DNA from 4 places in the Fictibacillus sp. KU28468 genome. Region 2 is predicted to be linked to each of the others. Evidence: riboswitches for the same ligand, from Rfam matches in the RefSeq annotation. Region 2 holds a riboswitch; each other region holds the start of a gene.
What was found. Region 2 has a riboswitch for S-adenosylmethionine ahead of OKX00_RS18095 (homoserine dehydrogenase). Riboswitches for the same ligand answer to the same signal wherever they lie in the genome.
Positions count from the first base shown of each region.

Region 1 (5,332 bases), 1.7 Mb from region 2:
TCTTTTGTCTATAAAAAAAGCCAGCATTAAATACTGACTTTACTTAAAATCATGAAAAGGAAGAAAGTATACTTGATAATTGGGAAGTCTTTCAAAACCAAGTTTTTCTGCGATTACAACCGAATCATGCCTAAAGGTTTCTGTTGTCCAATGGGGTTTCCTGCCACTTTTTAAGCAGTCATTGATAAAACCACGGGCCATTCTCGTTGCAAGCCCTCTGCCTCGATGTTCTGTTTCATAAACATTTATGCCAATCTCCACGTCATCCCCACACGCAAACACACTGATGCACGTTCCGATGACTTTATTTTTATGCATGGCACACCAGCCTAGACCGCGTTCTAAAAAGCTTTCCTCCGAGTCCCAGAATTTCTTAATCTCTTTATTGATCGTATGGAGTGGATCCTTCAAAAGCAAATCTTGAGAAATTCTCGATACTATGTACTCTTCAGGTATAGCATTGTTTAATTTTGAAGATAAAAAATGTTCACGTTTAAACTTAAAAGGCACTCGTTCACCCATTTTTAATCCTGCAGGAAAAAGCGAGGATATTACTTCATGCCAGCCTTGAGGAGGATATACTTCAAGATTAAAATCATTTTCGCCGAGTTCAAGGGCTTCAGGTTTTATTCTTTCTATTATGAATGGCTGCAGAAAGGAGTTGAATGTGTGGTTCGTATGGTCTCCTCCCAAATAAAACATTTCATTAACCGCCCAGATTAATGCAGTTGAAGGAGATTCAACATCATCAACAAAGATCTTTCCGCGATTTATCCCTGAAATGACTCCTTGTATGACTGGATGATCGTTTTGTTCTTTAAAAAGTTTTCTTACCTTATCGTATCGTTTTAGAGGCAATTCATAAATCATATTGATCCATTCTCCCTTGTTTTAAGATTTTTGCACTCTGCATAATCTCTTAAAACAGAAAGACTGCACGACGTTTACTTATAAGTGCCGTTTCAAACCAACCCCCTCGCCATTTACAATTATTGTATAATCCAAGTTTATCATGATTTTTATCAAAGAGTAAACGAAGGGATTCAATTTCCCCTTTATACGAACAGAATTTTCGTTTTATTGCCAATTCCACGTTTCAATCTGCTAAAATCCGGAAATATTATCAAGCAAGCATGGTAATAAAATCATAAAAATCTGGCCCATTACATATAGCGCATAAGACATATTACCCCTTCTTTCGACAACTAGCAGGTATAATCTTCAAAGGAAAGAAAAAAGTAGGAAAACAAAGAGGAAAGGAGAATGGTGATGAGCAGTGAAGTGCTAAAAAAACGCATTCACCAGCATTTCAACACAAAGAAGATAAAGGATGAGCAGCTGGAAACATTGCTGGTACGTTTCATCCTGTCCGTAAAAAAAGGAAAGTAAGAAAAAGGAGCCTTCATGGAGGGCTCCTTTTTTCTCAATTAAGCGTGCCTGGCACCAAAACTATTAAACAGGAACTTTTTCGTTATTTTCCGAAGTAAGTTGTTCATGTCTGCCGTAGTGTTTAGCTATCAGATGGCCGTATATAGACGCCAGAATCTGCTGAAACAGCATTCCAACCACGACGGGAACAGCTGTCGCCGGCGAAAAGTACGTTAACGCAAGAACAGATCCAGCGCTGATATTCCGCATGCTTCCACTGAAGACGAGAGCTACAACCCTTTCTCTCTCCCATCCAAAAAGCATGCCGGTCAGCCAGCATATTAAGTAACCACTGGCCGCGATCAACAGGACGAACAAACCAATCAATAAAAGTTTCGCGTTCACATGAACCAAATACGGGGTGGCAACCGAAGCATTGATGGCGACCACAGCACTCATGCAAATTTTAGAAACTGGAGAGATTCTTTTCCCGAGCGTGTTCTTTATTTCTCCCTTCGTCCAATGATTAAGCAGCATGCCAATGACAGATGGGATCACGATCATATTCAACAAGTCCTTCACCATGGACCATTCATCAATGGAGACGGTTTCTCCGACAAACAGTGATAGGCTGTAAGGAACGACGATCGGCGATAATAGCGTATCAATCAATATTATGGAAAGCGCGAGGGTGCTGTTCCCACGATAGATGGATACCCAGATGCTGCTCGTCACGCCGCACGGTATGACCATCGCCAATACGAGTCCGGTTATGGTAAGGGAATCCGAGGAAAACGCAATGTGCCCGACTCCCCACGCCCAGATCGGCATTATGATATGCAGGATGATGAGTGCTGTCAGGATGGGCACTGGCCGGGACAGTGTATTTCGCAGATGGGTAAAATTAGACCCTAAACTACCTGAAAACGTCATGAATGCAAAAATCCAAGGAACTAAAAAAAGCAAACCCTTTAGTTCGCTCGTAAGCAAAATTCCAAGGATCACACTTGCGGGTGTAATAAATGGCATGAATTTTTCCAGCTGGTGGTTTAACTTTTCTAACACGATTAGCCTTCTTCCGTCTGAGTCTATTACTCTAATAGTATATTAATTTATATTATAAAATATTTAAGTTTGCGGTGCCAGGCACCGCAATTATATACTTGTGTAATTCAGGTGCCTGGCACCCTACAAAAAAGGCGCAGGCTATTGTATATTTTTGAATCCCTCTCCCCGCCAGGTGCATAGGATGTATGCATACCCATTTGAGATAGCTGTCCAAAACAGATTTTTTAATTGACAAACTATCAATTCTATTTTACATTAAATGAAATTAAATATTCTTATCCAGAGAGGTGGAGGGAATTGACCCTGAGAAACCTCGGCAACAGACTCTTTTATGAGCACTGTGCCAATTTCAACAAGCTTCTTTGCTTGGAAGATAAGAATTGTGTTGATCATTCTTCGGTCTCTTCAACCCCTTCTTATGTTTCCATAAACATAGGAAGGGGTTTTTTATCGAATCAATTCCTACTAAATAGATATGAATAGTTATTTTAAATAATAAACGTTAAATGAGGAGTTGGTGATATGGAAAAACACGACTGTATACACTGGAAGGGAAAAAGGCTTACCGCAACCGTGCATTATCCGAAATCCATGCTAAGCAAAAATAAGATATCCCCTGCCGTTATTATTTGCCATGGATTTACAAGCAACCGGATTGGTGTGGACCGATTGTTTGTTAAAACGGCACAGCAGCTTTCTTCGAACGGATTTGTTGTAGTTCGCTTTGATTATTCGGGCTGCGGGGAAAGTGAGGGAAATTATGGGGAAAACAGCTTTGAAGACCTAATCGACCAAACATACGCTGCCGTTAGCTTTGCCTTGGAGCTTCCTAACGTTGATTCTGACCAGATTACCCTGCTTGGCCATAGCCTTGGAGGAGCAGTTGCTGTACACTCTGCGGCCCGTGACGAAAGGGTTAAACAGTTAATCCTCTGGTCTGCGGTAGGACGGCCGTTTGATGACATCGTAAATATCGTGGGTGAAGAAGAATATAGCCATCTATTCATTAAAGGATTCGTGGATCATTTAGGTTATTCCCTGACCACAAAATTTCTGCAGTCCCTCAAGAATTCCAATCCGTTAGACCAGCTATCACAGTTTTCCGGTGATGTGCTGCTCGTTCACGGAACGGACGACAAAGAAATTCCAGCCCATTATTGCGGGGAATTCTTTGAGAATACCCAAAAAAGATCATGTGGAAAAAGCAAGATTCGGCTTATTAAAGGCGCCAACCATACCTTCTCATCCATCATGCACTTCAATGAACTGATCACTGTAACCTCCGATTGGCTCATAAATGATTCTAATTTGAAGGTGCCAGGCACCGGCTTTTGACACTTGTGTAAAAGCGGTGCCTGGCACCTGTATTGATAGCGATGGTATTCCAATGAAAACTGACCCGGTTTTTCGCATTTACCGAAAATCTGTCCATATACAATGTTTTTTGTGTGAGCCGCGCTAACACATATACTAAACTTGCCAACAACAGGATGACTGCCGCAACTAATTTTTTCACTTCTTCATCTTCCTTTTTTAAAAAAATCTGCACCTTCGTGGTCTTTAAGCTGCTGCGGAATCTCTTTCCACTTTGAAAGATACAGCAAATGGGCTTGGTCTTTTTTGATCATTCAATTAAGCAAGCCGCATAAAACTTGTTCACATTGTCCCCTTCTGCATTCCATATCGTAGTATAATAGCTTTTGTATTTTTATTATGGACGCGTCGCCGTAAACTTCATTACCCTTACCAGACAGCCAACTTGAACGTTCTAAAAATTAAGGGGAGATCAACTTGAGAGAAAAACGCAGAAAAAGTCTGACTAGCCTGATTGTATTGCTGTTAACGGCTTTGCTCATCACAGGGTGTGCACATGCACCTAGCACAGGCCAAACAAGCACGGATTCCGGACAAAAAACGGGTTCACCTGCTGCAAAACAAGAAGATTCATCTTCAAATGATGTCAAAACCACTCCATCCAGAGATCAGACATCTGCCGTTAAAGGCATGCCGGCTACTGTTACGTATGTGGTCGATGGCGATACACTGGATGTGAAATTTAAGAACGGAAAAACGGAGCGAATCCGCATGCTCCTTATCGACACACCCGAGACAAAACATCCGAGGCTCGGTGTTCAGCCGTTCGGGCCGGAAAGCTCCAAATTTACAAAAACCCAGTTAACGGGCAAAAAAGTCGGGGTCGAGCTGGATGTGTCCGAACGCGATAAATACGGCAGGCTGCTCGCGTACATATGGATCGGAAAGCAAAACTTTAACCAGCTTCTTCTGGAAAAAGGCCTTGCCCGTGTGGCCTATGTGTATCCGCCTAACACCAAATACGTCGATCAGTTCCGCGCCACACAAGAAAAAGCTCAAAAGGCAGGTGTCGGCATTTGGTCGATTGAGAACTATGCCCAGCAAGACGGATTCCATGCCAATTCGAAAGCCAGCACAGCAAACAGAACAGTTTCCGGAGGGACTTCACCAGCCAGCAAGCAAAATAATCAGGTGAAAACGCCAGAGAAACCAAAGGGAAGCTGCAACATCAAAGGTAACCAATCCGGAATCTATCACATGCCTGGGGGCCAATATTACGATCGGACGAAAGCCGAGGTCATGTTCTGCTCAGAGGCTGAAGCCCAAAAAGCAGGCTACCGAAAGTCTCAGCGATAGATAGTGGAGATAAAACTAAAAGCCGAATCAGCAGTTTTTGCTGGTCCGGCTTTTCTTTTGGCTTTTTTAGATAGCGGTTCTAGTGCCAATAACGATGGTTGCGTCCAGTTCACTGGAACGGACTACACGTGATAACAATCGTTAGCATTAAAAATTTCGAGAGTCTGCAGTGCCTGCCGTTCGCTGGTCTAAACAAGCAGATGGCCTCCCGGCACCGGCCCAATCC
Region 1 covers NZ_CP110666.1:765,051-770,382, reverse strand. Annotated here, with positions in the region: gene OKX00_RS03870 (GNAT family N-acetyltransferase) at 40-870, opposite strand; gene OKX00_RS03865 (bile acid:sodium symporter family protein) at 1,453-2,433, opposite strand; SAM riboswitch class I at 2,709-2,816, shown strand; gene OKX00_RS03860 (alpha/beta hydrolase) at 2,959-3,771, shown strand; gene OKX00_RS03855 (thermonuclease family protein) at 4,228-5,106, shown strand; partial or broken gene OKX00_RS03850 (putative protein N(5)-glutamine methyltransferase) at 5,173-5,332, opposite strand, start outside.
Region 1: linked by a shared signal. The riboswitch ahead of OKX00_RS03860 (alpha/beta hydrolase) and the one ahead of OKX00_RS18095 (homoserine dehydrogenase) in region 2 are both predicted to bind S-adenosylmethionine.

Region 2 (5,332 bases):
TTATGATGGATTCAGATAAAAGGGGAAAGACGTTGTGCTGACATGGGAGAAGAGCGGTCCTGACAAAACTATGGACGAACTGGAGATCATGAACACCAATCCGTTTTACAATAAGCTGTTTTACGGTCGTGGCGAAGTTACATTTGAAGAGGTGACGGAAGACTTAAAGGGATTGGAAGGATCCCCTAGACAACGCTATTTGATTAAAGCGGATGGCAACAACGCTGCGATCGTTGAGTACATTCTGAACAATCCGAAGGACCATAAACCTTGGCTTGGATTTTTAATGGTACACAGCACTTTCCACAGACAGGGGATCGCAAAGGAAATCTATCTGGCATGCGAAGAAGAGATAAAGAAAAATAACAAACAATACTTGCGTCTCGGTGTACTTAGCGGGAATATCCCTGCGCTTTCTTTTTGGTTCAGAATGGGTTTTGCAGAAATAGAAGTAAAGGAAAGCGAGGGAAAGCTTCTTCATATTCTTGAAAAATATCTTTAAACCGCTAATCAAGTCCTTTTTCCTAAATTCATTCTTACTCACATAAAGGCGAGTGTGCACGCATATCCTCATTGGTGTGCATAAAAGCTAAACCAGCTTAACATGTGCTTAATGATAGTGCATTAAAATGGCAGGGAAAAAGAATAGGAGTGGAAGGTAATGAAGACATATTGCTTTTTACAGGAAAAAATGAATTCTGCGACAATTAACAAGCTCGTTCTTAAGGCGAACGAATATGAAGAGTGCCAGATCTATTTTGAACTTGATAACTGCCAGATGAACGCTAAAAGCATTCTTAGTATGAGTAAGCTTCGCGGTATTGCCGGGCTATGCTGCATATCTGCCCAGGGCATGGATAAACAGCACGCATTGGAAGGTCTGAGACAGATCTGCGCTGGGAAAATATAACCATAAGAAATAATCGGGCGAACTATGATTTTTGAACATATATAGGATTTGTTGAAAATAATTAAGGCGAATTTGAACATAAATCCTTATTTCAGCGATTTGACAAGTTCATTTCAGCTTTCTGTCCCGACGCACAATAAAAAAGCTTGCACCGCATTATTTGGGCCAAGCTTATCTATTGCTTTTTCCTCTCATAGCTTTTCCCCATCTCAGAGGAGGAATGGGGAAAGTCATCCTTTTGCTTCTTCTTTAATGATGGAAAACAGATGGTCTAACGCATTACTAAGCTGGCTTTCTTCCATTCTGCTGATATAGGCTTCCTGATTTGAATAAAGCTGCTCAATGCCTTGCATAAGGGATTCAGCAGTCAGGTCTTCTTCAAACAGAACTTCGCAATAGCCTTGTTTTTCAAATGATCGGGCATTTTCAATTTGATCTCCGCGGCTTGCTTCTTTTGAGAGTGGAATGAGAAGCATTGGCTTTCTCAGTGACAAAAACTCAAAGATAGAATTAGAGCCTGCTCTTGAAATGACAAAATCCGTTGCTGCAAGGATATCTGCGAGCTCATCCGATACATATTCGAACTGGATGTAGCCTTTTTTCAGAATGGAAGAATCCTTCTGGCCTTTTCCGCAAAGATGAATGATTTGAAAGCGGGGAAGCAGAGCGTCAAGGCTTAATCTTACGGCCTCATTTATTTTTTTTGATCCGAGACTTCCTCCCATGATCAAGATGATCGGTTTACCAGGAATCAAACCACAGAAAGCTCTCCCCTTGACTGCGATCCCTTCATGCAGCTCCTTACGGATAACAGCACCCGCGTATACCGCTTTTTCCCTTGGAAGATGATCAGTGGTTTCGGGGAACGTTGTACACACTTTGTTAGCGAAGGGGAGTGAAAGACGGTTTGCAAGCCCTGGACTAAGATCGGATTCATGGGTCACAATTGGCACCTTGTTCATCCGGCTGCCGAGGATTACGGGAACGGATACGAAACCACCCTTTGAAAAGACCACGTCTGGTTTTATGGTCTTGATGAGCCGAAATGCTTCAAATGCTCCTTGCATGACACGGAACGGATCTTTAAAATTGTTCCAGTCAAAATAGCGCCTTAGTTTACCAGTAGAGATGCTGTAATAGCGGACGCTTTCGATGGTTTCTGTCAGTTGCCGTTCAATTCCTCCTTTTGAACCGATATAGCTGACTTCCCAGCCTTCTTTTAAGAACAAAGGAATCAGAGCCAGGTTAACAGAAACGTGCCCGGTGGAACCTCCCCCGGTGAATACGATTTTCTTGCCCAAACCTTCCACCCCTTTTATTTATGTGTTTCTATCATACCAAAAATAATCTGCAATGATTCCAGAAATATCTGAATAATGGTTGACGCTCTCCTGTTTGCCGTGATAGAGTAAGACTAATTTAATGAAGCTTATCAAGAGCGGCGGAGGGAAAGGCCCAATGAAGCCCGGCAACCTTCAAGTATTCTACTTGAAAAGGTGCTAAATCCTTCAAAGGTAAAACTTTGGGAGATAAGAGACGGATCGGAACCATACAGCTCTCTTATCTTCGTGATAAGGGGGTTTTTTGTACTAAAAAAATAAAGTGCTACATAACATGTTTCAATCTCATGATAATACTCTTATCCAGAGTGGCGGAGGGAAAGGCCCGATGAAGCCCGGCAACCTTCAAGTATTCTACTTGAAAAGGTGCTACTACCTGCAGGAAAGAACCCTGGATGATAAGAGGAGGCCGGACTGCAGACCTCTTCTTTAGGAAGAGGTTTTTTCTTTTGCCATCATACAGATACCATTCATCCACTAATAAAAAATTTGCTTTTGCAGAAGGAGTGATTGTGTTGAAAGAATTAAAAATAGCACTGCTGGGGCTGGGGACTGTAGGATCCGGCGTATATACATCCATCATGGATAGAAAAGGTGCTTTAGAAGAATTGCTGGGTCATCGTCTGAAGCTGTCCAGTATTTTGATTAAGGATTCTTCCAAAGCAAGGCCTTTCGTAAAGGGGGTACCGTTGACGTCCGAATTCGAGAAGGCGATCGGGGAAGAAGTGCCTGATGTGGTCATTGAGGCGATTGGCGGAATCGAGCCTGCACGGTCTTACATCATACAATCACTTGAAGCGGGATGCCATGTGATTTCTGCGAATAAAGATTTGATTGCCAGGCATGGAGAAGAATTAACAGAGCGTGCTGCCGCAAAGGGTGTCCGTTTTGTCTATGAAGCGAGCGTAGGCGGAGGAATACCGATTTTGAGAACATTGAGGGAGCTTTTAAGAATCAATCGGATTCAGCATGTAGAAGCCATTTTAAATGGAACGTCCAACTTCATTCTTTCGTACATGAGAACGACAGGTTCCTCGTTTGAAGAAGCGCTGAAACTGGCACAGAAAAAAGGATATGCAGAGCCGGATCCGACAAATGACATCGAAGGCTTGGACGCATTCTACAAAGCGATGGTGCTGAGCAAATGGATTTATGGCGTGCAGCCATCCTGGGAAGAAGTGCAGGTGGAGGGGATTGGAAATGTGCTTCTTGAAGAGATTCAACTGGCTGAGCAGCTGGGGCTTCGGCTGAAGCATCTCGTTCTTTTAAACGATAGACTTGATCTCCAGGTACAGCCTGTATTTGTGGATAGCGATCATCCGCTGTATGGTGTGGAAGGCGTGGACAATGCCGTCCGTATTCAGACAGACCTTCTCGGCTGTTTGACCTTGCAAGGGCCGGGAGCTGGTGCAGAAGCAACAGCAAGTGCCATTGTGGAAGACTTATTATCGATCTATGAAACTAGGGAAGTATATAGAAACAAACCGGCTGTATCGGAACTCTGCCCTAAGAAACAAGAACAAGAGGTGAATACCTACCTTCTCGTCGGTGAAAAAATTGATTTTACAAAGGAAAGGGTTTCAGCCATTGAAAGGCATGGAATCATTTTAGACCGGACTTCTCTTCGTTTTCAGCATACTTCCCTTGCTGCCCTGCTTTATGAAGGACCGCTCCCTCTAGAACAGGAGGATGAGTTTATTCCAGTGAACAGCATCTATCCGGTCCGTCTGTCAAAAAGCGGCAAGGGGGCAGAAAAAGAAAAGGTGCCGGTGGCAGAATAGGAGACAGGAATATCCGTGGAGAGTCGGCTCTCTGCGGATTTTTTTACCCATCATGTTGACAAAGGAAAGGGTTTTACATATGATGGAAGTAACAAAAGGAAGGGAGTTGTGTGGATGAGCGTTCACGTTCTTAACTAAGCGAATTGGATAGTTGGAGCAAAAAGGCCGTGCTTGAAGCGGTTGTATTCTTGATGTCTTTTTGCGGCCACCAATAGTTAAGAACAGCGGTCAGCATACAACATTATCATTTTCGTGTACGTATTTTGTGCAACGAACGATGCCGCGCTCTTTGGGCGTATTTTTTTATGCTTTTTACAGCTTCCATAAGTCAGGGGACAGCTGTATGGAGAGGCGTATCCTTCCACACGAAAATTGATAACAGGCAGAAATGGCGGCGGTCCATTTCTGCCTTTTTTATTGTCATGATCTGGCCCTGTTCCCGGGAAAGGGGGAACTGTTTTATAGATTAGCAATTCGAAAAAATATGAGGAGGCAACTACCTTTGAACACCCATACAATTAACATGCTCGAATTTAATAAAATTACAGAAACATTATCTGCGTATGGATTAAACGAGAGTACAAAAAGAAAAATTTTAGAGCTAATGCCCTCTGGACAGATCACAATCATTAAGAATTGGCTAAGAGAGACGACGGAAGCGGCAGCAATTCTTAGAAAGTCTTCAAGCGTTCCTATTGCGAACTTGAACGGGATCGACCATGTGATGACGATTCCGGATAAAGGCCTTCTCTTAAGCCCTGAACAGCTGCAGCTTATTTGCGGGCTTGCAGAAAACGTAGAGCGTTTGCAGCGGTATATGAAGGACAAAGAATTTCTTGCACCAACTGTATCTGCTTATGCATACTCTCTGTTTGAACTGAAAGACCTCAAATCTGAAATTCAGCGCTGTATCCGTAACGGAAGAGTGGATGACGGAGCCAGCAAGCCGCTTGAAAAAGTAAGAAAGAGGATGCTGGCCTGTGAGGAAAAAATCAAAGCGAAGCTGGATCATATTCTAAAATCACCGGCCTATCGGGATATGCTTCAGGAACCAATGATTTCGGTGAGAGACGGAAGGTATGTCATCCCTGTAAAAAGTAAATTTAAACGGAGCATGGATGGGCAGATCATTGATTCCTCTTCCAGCGGATCCACCGTTTTTATAGAACCGAAAGATGTCCGCAAGCTGCAGGATGAGCTTCAGCTTCTGCAGGCAGAGGAAGACATCGAAACAGCAAGGGTGCTGGGCAGATTAACAGGTCTGGTTGCAGGCTGCAAACATGAGATCTCAGTTAATATTG
Region 2 covers NZ_CP110666.1:3,446,641-3,451,972, reverse strand. Annotated here, with positions in the region: gene OKX00_RS18110 (GNAT family N-acetyltransferase) at 35-502, shown strand; gene OKX00_RS18105 (HPr family phosphocarrier protein) at 662-910, shown strand; gene OKX00_RS18100 (undecaprenyldiphospho-muramoylpentapeptide beta-N-acetylglucosaminyltransferase) at 1,141-2,211, opposite strand; SAM riboswitch class I at 2,337-2,446, shown strand; SAM riboswitch class I at 2,547-2,655, shown strand; gene OKX00_RS18095 (homoserine dehydrogenase) at 2,766-4,031, shown strand; gene OKX00_RS18090 (endonuclease MutS2) at 4,534-5,332, shown strand, end outside.

Region 3 (5,332 bases), 530 kb from region 2:
CGTAAAAATCGCCGCTTGCGAACAAAAAAACTGATTAAGCTAAAAGTCAACATGGCGAAGGCTGCCATTCACTATTTAAAGAACCATATCACGCCAGAAAATAAACACATTTATCTAGGGGTTATAGGGGAATACAATCGATTAATTATGACGTTCAAGCTTGCGAAAAAAAGCGAGGAATCCATCCATCACGCCCAGATGAAAAGAGAGCTCCAGATCAAAGCGTTCCAGGCAGAGAGGGACGAAATCCAGCATCTTTACGAAGAAGGGGACGTCACCAATGACATCCTCAGGGATATTCGTAAGCAGATCAATATTCGGGAGGCGTATTGGATGGAGGAAACGAGCGTACAATCTCAATAAATCCTCCTTTAAACCCAAGACCTTTATATGAAAAGGGAGCTGTCCAAGAAGTCTGTAAGCTGTTGATTTCCGTTCCAGGCTGCTCGCTTTTACCGGTGTGAACGCCTACTTTTTGGTGCAAGCACCGGCGGGAGTCTCACCTGTCACGCTAGTCCCGCAGGACAAGGAAGCTCCGGCAGCTTTTTATCGCACGAAGAAAATGTGAAGTTCATTTTCGAGGAGTCTCGCATCTTCCGCTTCAATCAACTTTTCATTGAAGATTTTCAAGACAAAAAGGAGCTGCTGAAGGTCAATTTTCGACTTTCAGGACAGCCCCTTTGTTTTGATTAAATTTAATTCTTATTTGCAGAGATTTCATTAACAATTTGACTCAAAGCCTCGTTTATTGGTGTAACAGGGCGGCCAAGCATTTTTTCGAAATCGTTGCTCTCTACCTCTAATTCACCATCCCGAATACCTTTTTGGATGTCGACAAGCATCATATAGCCGCATAAGCAGTATCATCGACTTGCTGCACGGATACTTCTTTACCTAATACAGTTCCAACAGCAGACGCCAATTCTTCTTGAGTCATAAGTTTCTGAAAGTTCGTAAACGGTATTCTCGTTTCCGTTTCCGGCCAATACTGCTGCTGCCTCCGCATAATCTTGTTACAGTGCCCAGCCTGTTCTGCCTGTACCCGCAGATGTAACCCATCTTGTTCTTCATTCAATTTACTTCTTCATCCACTCCGGCTTCCCAAAACCTTTAAATTCTTTATCTATGGTTTTTTCAAACTCTTTGGATTCCACGGCTGCTTTAATGTCTTTAGCGAATTGGGATTTAACATCTTTTGTGTTCACAACGACCCGGTTACGGTATTGATCCGGCATGTTCTCAAGGAAGAGAGCATCCTGCAATTTCATTTTTGCCGCAAGCGCGAAGTTACCCGGAACGGCCGATACATCTGCACTTCCAACCGCTCTTGGCAATTGCGCAGCTTCAAGCGGCTTGAATTGAAGTTTCTTCGGATTTTCTTGAACATCTTTTTCTGAAGCGGTTAATGGATTGACATCTTTCTTGATGGTAATTAGACCGGCATCCTGGAACATTAACAGTGTTCTGGCAAGGTTAACGGGATCGTTGGCAATGGCTACCGTGCTGCCGTTTTTGATGTCTTCAATTTTTTTGAATTTCTTGGAATATACACCCATTGGCGCAGTTGGTACAATAATCAGTTCAGAAAGCTTTAAATTCTTTTCTTTTGCGAAGTTTTCCATATAGATTTTGTGCTGGAACAGGTTCGCATCAATAGATCCTTTAGCTAATGAGAGGTTCGGCTGAATGTAATCACTGAACTCTACAATTTTAACGTTATATCCTTTCTTCTCCAGTTCAGGTTTGATGGCTTTATTGACCATATCACTGTATGGGCCGGCTGTTGCTCCAATGCTGATGTTCTTCTTGTCTCCTGAGCTTGATGATCCGCTGGAAGTTGAGCCGCATGCTGACAGAACACCAATGGCTAGTAATAGAATGAGTGCTGAAGTAAACTTTTTCATTTGTTTCTCTCCCCTATTGTTTTATTTTTTATCTACGAGTTTGGAGATCTTATCTCCGGTGAATTGAATGATTTGGACGAGTAAAATCAAAACGACTACCGTGGTAATCATGACGGTATTATCATAGCGATAGTACCCAAATCGGATGGCCAAGTCACCGATTCCTCCCCCGCCAACAATACCTGCCATGGCTGAATAACCGACCAAGCTGATTGTCGTGATTGTTAATCCTTGAATCAAACCCGGTTTGGCTTCCGGAAGAAGCACATCCTTAATGATCATCCATGAGGTTGCCCCAACTGCTACGGCTGATTCGATCACTCCCTTATCGATTTCTCGGAGTGACGCTTCAACCATTCTTGCAAAAAAAGGAATCGCAGCAACAGAGAGGGATACGGAAGCCGCAGTTGGCCCAATTGTTGTCCCTGTAAGCAAATTGGTTAACGGCAATAACGCCACCAAAAGAATAATGTAGGGAATCGAACGAATCAAGTTGACGATCCATCCTGTAACACTTTTCACAGCGGAATTTTCAAGGAATAATCCTTTATCGGTTACAAAAAGCAATACACCAAGCGGGAGCCCGATGATGATGGCCACGGCTAAAGAGATGCCCACCATATAAAGTGTTTGGAAGAACGCATTGTTTAAATCAGGAAGAAGCTGTACAAGTGAATCAAGCAACATCATACACCACCTCCAAACTCCTTGTTTTTCTTGTAATATATTCGATCGCTCTCTCTACTTCGGTATTTTCACCTGTAAGCTCCATAATGAAAATGCCCAGAGGGATATCCTGTATGTACTCAATCTTCCCGTGCAGAATATTTCCTTTCACGTTGTATTGCTGGAAAAGCTCTGACACCACTGATTCTTCGGCAATCTCGCCTTTGAACTGAATCTTGATGATCTTCCCTTTGCGGTTTTCAATGAGCTGCTTAGGCAATTCAAATTGCAGGATACTGTTAATAAAATCTTTGGTCAGCGGTTTCTGAGGATCAGAGAAGATGTCATAGACCTCGCCCTCCTCAATCACTTCACCATTTTGCATGACGGCTATCTTATGGCAGATTTCCTTCACTACTTCCATCTCATGCGTGATCAGAACGATGGTCAATCCCAGCTTGCGGTTAATGTCCTTTAATAAGTTTAAGATGGACTTTGTTGTGCTTGGATCGAGGGCAGAAGTGGCCTCATCACATAAAAGCACCTTCGGGTTATTGGCAAGCGCCCTGGCAATTCCGACCCTTTGTTTCTGACCTCCGCTCAACTGAGCCGGATATTGATCCTTCTTATCCGCAAGATCCACGAGGTCCAATAGTTCCAATACTCGCTTTTCCGCATCATCCTTTGATTTGCCCGCTGCTTTCAAGGCAAATACAATATTTTCATAGACGGTTTTTGAACTGACCAGATGAAAATGCTGAAAGATCATGCCAATCTTTAACCGGGCTTTTCTTAAATCTTCTCCTTTTAAAGAGGCAAGATTCACCCCATCAATCCAAACCTCACCCGATGTTGGCTTCTCCAATAAATTTAAACATCGGATCAAAGAGCTCTTCCCTGCACCGCTGTAACCGATAATGCCGTAGATCTCTCCTTCTTTTACCGTAAGAGATACGTTGTTCACCCCCACGATCTCTTTTTTCTTCGAACGGTAAACCTTCAACAGATTTTTGACTTCAATCATGAAACAACCCCCTCTTTCTTTCCAAATAAAAAAGCCCCTTTCATCATGAAAGAGGCATTGGATTATAAATTCAATCACCTTATCTTTCAGAATGAAAATCATTCTGTAGGAAGTGGCACCTTTCCAAATTGGAGGTTGCCGGACGTCATAGGGCCTAATCCCTCAGTCACTCTCGATAAGAACGGTTATGCTATTGTTTTTAGAACATTTCTAATAATAAAGCGATTCTCCTCCATTGTCAATACTATCCATAGTAGATTTGTCGGAATTAAACGTTTATATTTGTTGATGTATGATAACTAGGCATATGGACAGTAACTTGGGACAACCACATCCCATATTTTATTTTGAGGGTACTTTTCCAGAAAAAACGTTTGTGTTCTGGCGATTTCTCAGCTCGTTAAACCCGTAAAATAAAGTAGGAGGTTTTTTTATTGAATGAAGAATTCAAGTGGGATCTTCAGGGGCTGCACACTGATGGTGTAAATGTCAGCAATGTTACCCCGAATTATCCTCAGGATCAAGATACAAGTGATTCCGCTCGTCTATGTGTTGGCTTTGGCATTGGCTTCTGTGTTGGTGTATGCGGTGGCTTTGGTGGATGCGGTGGCTTTGGCGGTTGTGGCGGTTGCTTTGGCCGCTGCTTTGGCTGTGGCGGCTGTGGCGGCTGCTTTGGCCGTTGCGGCGGCTGTGGCGGCTGTGCCCGTTGTGGCGGCTGCGGCCGCTGCGGTCGTGGCGGAAGCAGTTAAGCTTCCGATCGGCAGTGATAGGTATTTTAACAAAAGACCGGCCCTGCATATCCCTCGGCAGGGCTTTTATCGTTTGGATAGGCATAATGGACATCAGGCATCCATAGAGTTAAATGATGTAAAAGATGTAGAGCATCTAAAGAGGAGGTCGGTCATGCAAAAATTAAATCCTTCTATGTGTTTAAAAGTAAACAGAGACACGTTTGTTTTTCCGGATTCAGCTAAAGGTGTATATCTCCGGAACAACGTAAAATCTTTAAGAATGGAAGGCAGCACCATTGACCGATGGCTGGAAAAATTAATTCCTATTTTCGACGGAACCCGTACTCTTGATTCTGTCACAAACGGTTTACCAGATGCTTATAAAGAACAAGTGTATAAGATCGCACATGTTCTGTACGAGAACGGTTTTGTCCGTGATGTAAGCCAGGATCTCCCCCATCAGCTTCCTGATCGCATCCTTGCTAAGTATGCCTCCCAAATCGAATATTTAGATCATATTCGTGATTCAGGCGGTTACCGATTTCAAGCCTATCGTCAGGCAAAAATAGCGGTAATCGGTTCGGATTCACTTCTCCTCTCTCTCGTTCAATCTCTCATTCAATCAGGGCATCCTTCTTTCAGCGTCATACTCACTGAATCACACCCAACGATTCAGCAGCGGTTAAATGAGATGATAGCCGAAGCACGCAGGTCAGAGCCCGAAACCAAAATCACCATCTTAAGTTCCGGGAAAAATTCATGGAGAGAAAATGCAGAACCGTTTGATTGCATACTATATGGATGCAAGGACAGTGATTTATCTCAACTTCGTACCCTTCTGGCCATCTGCAAGGAACAAAAGAAGAATGTTCTTCCCGTTACTATTTTAAAAGACTTAGCTTTTGCCGGCCCGCTCGTTTTTGCTGAATCCGATTCGTGCTGGGAGTCTGCCTTCCGCAGACTGCACCAGAGGCTGAATGAAGAAGGCAATGGTTCTCACTCCTTAT
Region 3 covers NZ_CP110666.1:3,978,120-3,983,451, forward strand. Annotated here, with positions in the region: gene OKX00_RS21070 (Na+/H+ antiporter) at 1-363, shown strand, start outside; partial or broken gene OKX00_RS21075 (SDR family NAD(P)-dependent oxidoreductase) at 696-1,058, opposite strand; gene OKX00_RS21080 (MetQ/NlpA family ABC transporter substrate-binding protein) at 1,077-1,904, opposite strand; gene OKX00_RS21085 (methionine ABC transporter permease) at 1,926-2,591, opposite strand; gene OKX00_RS21090 (methionine ABC transporter ATP-binding protein) at 2,581-3,594, opposite strand; SAM riboswitch class I at 3,671-3,776, opposite strand; gene OKX00_RS21095 (putative thiazole-containing bacteriocin maturation protein) at 4,081-5,332, shown strand, end outside.
Region 3: linked by a shared signal. The riboswitch ahead of OKX00_RS21090 (methionine ABC transporter ATP-binding protein) and the one ahead of OKX00_RS18095 (homoserine dehydrogenase) in region 2 are both predicted to bind S-adenosylmethionine.

Region 4 (5,332 bases), 1.2 Mb from region 2:
TCCTGAAGCAGAAGAAGTGGAAGTTGAAATTCATGATAAGGACGTCCGTGTAGACACGTTTACGTCAAGCGGACCGGGCGGACAATCGGTTAACACGACTCAATCCGCTGTTCGTCTGACGCATATTCCAACTGGAACCGTTGTTTCCTGTCAGGATGAAAAATCACAGATCAAAAACAAGGAAAAAGCGATGAAGGTTCTTCGCGCACGTGTTTATGATAAAATTCAGCAGGAAAAACAAAAAGAATACGATGAAAACCGTAAATCTGCAGTGGGTACCGGTGACCGTTCAGAACGGATCCGTACGTACAACTTCCCGCAAAACCGTGTAACGGACCATCGCATCGGCCTGACTCTTCAAAAACTGGATCAAATTTTGCTCGGCAAGCTGGACGAATTCATTGAAGCATTAATTACAGAAGACCAGACAAGCAAAATGAAGGCCCAGACGGAAGCATAAGATGAAAGCGATGAAACGGCATGAAGCCCTGAACTGGGCTTCATCTTTTTTAACGAAAAAGAGACGGGAACCTCAAGCCGGGGAGCTTCTGCTTCGTCATGTACTTGGCGATCTGAGCCGGACGGAGCTGCTTCTTGGTTTGGATGAAGAGCTTCTTCCAAAGCAGCAAGAGGCATTTGAAGCAGCTGTACAAAAGCATGGCGATGGAGTGCCTGTCCAATACATTATTGGGTTTGAAGAGTTTTACGGAAGACGCTTTTCGGTGAATAAAGAGGTGCTCATTCCTCGGCCGGAAACAGAAGAGCTCGTATATGAAGTGCTTCATCGCTCCATGATGAGGTTCCCTGGCATAGAAAAGATCCAGACAGTCGATGTCGGGACGGGGAGCGGTGCCATTGCCATTACGCTGGCACTGGAGAATTCTCGTTTTTCGGTAACCACGATCGATATTGCTGAGGAATCCCTGGAAGTCGCAAAGAAAAATGCTGAAGACCTTGAGGCATCTGTTCGTTTTATTCATGGAGACCTCCTTCAGCCTCTGATCGAGGGCGGAGAAAAAACAGATATCGTTGTGTCGAATCCTCCTTACATTCCTGACCGTGAAATAATGGAGCTTGAGACGATCGTTAAGGATCAAGAGCCTTTCCGTGCACTTAGCGGCGGTGAGGACGGCTACGTATTTTACAGAAGGTTTATGGAAGAGCTGCCCCTCGTTCTGAACCCACAAAGCATTGTTGCCTTTGAAGTCGGCCATGATCAGGGCCAGACCGTGGCTGAAATGCTCAGGGTCACGTTCCCTGGGTCGGTTGTTTCGGTAGTAAAGGATATCAGCCAAAAAGAACGGATGGTTATCGCGGAGATTGGCTTTAAATAAGCAGAAAAGGTGGGGGCTGTCCAGAAAGTCGAAAATTGACCTTCAGGCAGCCCCTTTTTGGCTTGAAAAATCTTCAATGAAAAGTTAATTGAAGTGGAAGATGCGAGACTCCTCGAAAATGAACTTCACATTTTCTTCGTGCGATAAAAAGCTGCCGGAGCCTTCCTTGTCCTGCGGGACTAGCGTGACAGGTGAGACTCCCGCCGGTGCTTGCACCAAAAAGTAGGCGTTCACGCCGGTAAGGCTCACCGCACGCCCTGCGAAAGTAGGCGTTTACGCCGGTAAAAGCGAGCAGCCTGGAACGGAAATCAACAGGTTACAGACTTCTTGGACAGCCCCTTTTTTTTTTGTGGCCGGAAGAACGGAATTGAACGAAACTGGCGCTGAATTGAGCCGAATGGAGAATAATTGAGCGAAACAAGCAATAATTGATCCGAACTTAATTTTCAGACTTATTTGCCAGTCAAACGCAACTCAATATCATCTATTCTCACATCCTAAAAATTGACGAAATACCTACTTCTATTGTAGGATTACTATTAATTAAATAAATCTTATCCAGAGCGGTGGAGGGACTGGCCCTATGAAACCCGGCAACCTATTTTTAGAAGGTGCTAAATCCAGCAGGAGTAGATCCTGGAAGATAAGATGGAACGGTCTAAAACTTCCTCTTATCTGAGAGGGAGTTTTTTTTGTGGGCTATTTTGGTAGGTCGGGGGGTCTCGACTTTGTCGCGACCGCTCCTCCGCGCTGATGGGATAGACTTAGAGGGTCTCTCTCGGCGGCAGTATGTTTTGCTTATAGCAGAGGGGAGAAAAAGGTAGATGAGATTTGGATTTTGGTTGCCGATCTTTGGTGGATGGCTGAGAAATGTGGAAGATGAGAACATGCCGCCGACGTTTGATTATGCGAAGAAGGTTATTCAGTCCGCGGAAAAGTGGGGGTTTGACACGACGCTGATCGCGGAACTGTATTTAAATGATATAAAAGGGCCGGAGCAGGACTCTTTGGAGGCTTGGACAACGGCAGCGGGTCTCGCGGCCGTAACGGAGAAAATAGAAATTATGACAGCGGTAAGGCCGGGATTCCATAATCCTGCTGTAACGGCGAAAATGACGGCGAACATCGACCAAATGAGCGGCGGGAGGTTTACACTTAATGTCGTCTCCGCCTGGTGGGAAGAGGAAGCGAAGCAGTATGGCGGCATTTTTACTGCCCACGACGAAAGATATGAGCGTACGCAAGAGTTTCTTGATGTTCTAAAGGGGCTGTGGACAGAAGAAACCTTCAATTATTCCGGCAAGTTTTATCAGTTTAGCGATACGAAACTTTTCCCTAAACCTGTTCAGCGGCCAAATCCCATTTTGTATGCTGGCGGAGAAAGTGAAAGGGGTAAACAGGTTATCTCTTCCTCCTGTGACGCCTACGTCATGCATGGCGGCACTGTCGAAGAAGTCGCCGTTAAGATCAATGACATGAAGAACCGCCGCGGGCAAACAGGGAAAGAACCTTTATCTTCGTTCGGCATGGCGGCCTATGTGATCTGCCGGGATACTGAAGAAGAAGCCCAAGCGGAACTGCAGAGGATTACAGATGTAAAAGAGTCCAGCGCATATGCTGGGTTTAAAGATTTTACGAGCAAGTCGCAGCTTGAACAGCAGATTCAGCTGTACGACTACTCTGTTTCCAACCGGGGGCTGAGGCCGAATCTGATCGGTACACCTGAACAGATTGCGGAGCGGATTGCAGCATATGAAGAAGCCGGCCTCGGACTCCTTTTACTGCAATTCTCCCCTCAGTTAGAAGAGATGGAACGTTTCTCAAAACAGGTGATGCCTTTGGTAGAGAGCTATCGGAAAGAATATGCGAAATAAGGAGGATGACCATGAAAAAAGTATATATCATACATGAGAACGATGAATGGACAGATCATCTCACAAAGAGGCTGGATGAGCTGCAAGTGCCTTATGAGGCATGGCATCTCGATCAGGGAACGGTTAATCTGGCAGAAGCCCCGCCCGAGGGCATTTTTTACAGCCGCATGAGTGCTTCCTCACATACAAGAGGACACCGTTATGCACCGGAACTTGCTGCCGGTGTCATTGCCTGGCTGGAAGCACATGGCCGAAAAGTGCTGAATGGCAGCCGCGCCCTTCAGCTTGAGGTGAGTAAGGTCGTTCAATATTTAGAGCTTGAGGCGCATGGGGTGAAGACGCCCAAAACCATTGCGGCTGTTGGCAAGGACCAAATTTTGCAGGCAGCTGAGCAGTTCAGCGGCAAACCGTTTATTACAAAGCATAACCGGGCGGGAAAAGGCCTTGGTGTTCAGCTTTTCCATTCATACCAAGGATTGAAAGAGTATGTGCTCGGCCCTGATTTCGAAGAGCCGGTGGATGGCATCACATTGATACAGGATTATATTGAATCGCCGGAATCTTATATTACACGCTGCGAATTTGTCGGCGGCAAGTTTGTTTATGCGGTTCGGGTGGATACCTCAGAAGGCTTTGAACTCTGTCCGGCAGACGCCTGCCAGATCGGTGACCTGTTTTGTCCTGCAGGAGAGGAAACGCCAGCCAAGCCGAAGTTTCAAATTCAGGAGGACTTCAATGAGTCAATCATTGAAAACTATATGAGGGTTCTGGCAGACAACAAGATTCATGTTGCCGGGATCGAATTTATAAAAGATAAAGACGGCACGATCTATACGTATGATATCAATACGAACACCAATTACAACTCTGATGCTGAAGCGGCTGCCGGAAAATATGGCATGCTGGAGCTTGCGAAATTTTTGCAGCAGCAGCTTGATTCATTGAATGCAGCAACCGTGCAATAAGACAAAAAGAGCCTCCCGCCAGCAGCGGGAGGCTCTTTGTTTTTTCATTATCTACATGAAAAAGGGGGTGATAGGGATGTCCTTACTATAGCAGACCCACTACATTGCAGAGGAATTATGTGACCTTTTTGATATGTTTAATAAATTTGTGACAAAGTCCGTTGTTTCACAGCCGGTTTCTGTCATATTTTCCCTGTATTTGTTTACTAGATTCATAGTATGATTCCTCCTTTCCGTGGCCACAATGAGGATAGAAAAGGAAAGGGGAGTTTTAAACATGAAAAGATCAAAAAAATCGCTAATGACTATACTATTCCTATCGCTGATCGCGATGCTGCTGTTTTTTGAAACCCAAACGAAGGTGGCCGATGCCACCATGAATGCCTCTGCTAAAATTCCGAGTGATGCCATCAGGCTACGGATTCTGGCAAACAGTGATGCGGAAAAAGATCAGGCACTGAAAAGAAGAATTCGGGATAAAGTGAACGAACAGATCACAACCTGGGTGGGTGGCCTGGATTCACATGATCAGGCCGAAAAAGTGATCCGAAAACATTTGCCTGAAGTTGAAAACGTGGTAAAGTCCTATTTGAAAGATGCCGGGCTCAGCATTCCCTACAAAGTTCAATTCAACAATCATGTCGCCTTCCCGACAAAAATGTACGGAAATAATGTCTACCCTGCTGGAAAGTATGAAGCGGTCCTCATTACACTTGGTAAAGGGAAAGGAGCCAATTGGTGGTGTGTATTGTTTCCGCCTCTATGTTTCCTTGATTTTGAAAACGGAGACGCCGTTAAAGCGGATCAGAAGGGTGTAAAGGAAGTAGCCTCAGGACCAGCTCAGGACGCACCTGTTGTTCAAAAGCCTGAGGAAGAAAAAATAGAAGTTAAATTCTTTCTGGCAGACTTATTTACCTCCATCGCTGATAAGATCGGGAGTCTTTTCTCTTAAAAGCCCTGCATAACTTTCATGGTTGTTTCATAGACTTTTATAAAAAATGCTAGAGGGGTGAACACCATGACAATTCGTTTACGGGCGGCTATGCCGCATGAAGCAGGAAGTCTCGGTGACCTGGTAAGGCAGGCTGGTCTCGGAACGGACGGGATCAGAGAGGGAATCGAGAACTATCTGGTTGTGGAAAATGATGAAGGAGATACG
Region 4 covers NZ_CP110666.1:255,402-260,733, forward strand. Annotated here, with positions in the region: gene prfA (peptide chain release factor 1) at 1-460, shown strand, start outside; gene prmC (peptide chain release factor N(5)-glutamine methyltransferase) at 471-1,334, shown strand; gene OKX00_RS01340 (hypothetical protein) at 1,419-1,583, opposite strand; SAM riboswitch class I at 1,886-1,984, shown strand; gene OKX00_RS01345 (LLM class flavin-dependent oxidoreductase) at 2,159-3,208, shown strand; gene OKX00_RS01350 (ATP-grasp domain-containing protein) at 3,220-4,173, shown strand; gene spoIIR (stage II sporulation protein R) at 4,451-5,125, shown strand; gene OKX00_RS01360 (GNAT family N-acetyltransferase) at 5,192-5,332, shown strand, end outside.
Region 4: linked by a shared signal. The riboswitch ahead of OKX00_RS01345 (LLM class flavin-dependent oxidoreductase) and the one ahead of OKX00_RS18095 (homoserine dehydrogenase) in region 2 are both predicted to bind S-adenosylmethionine.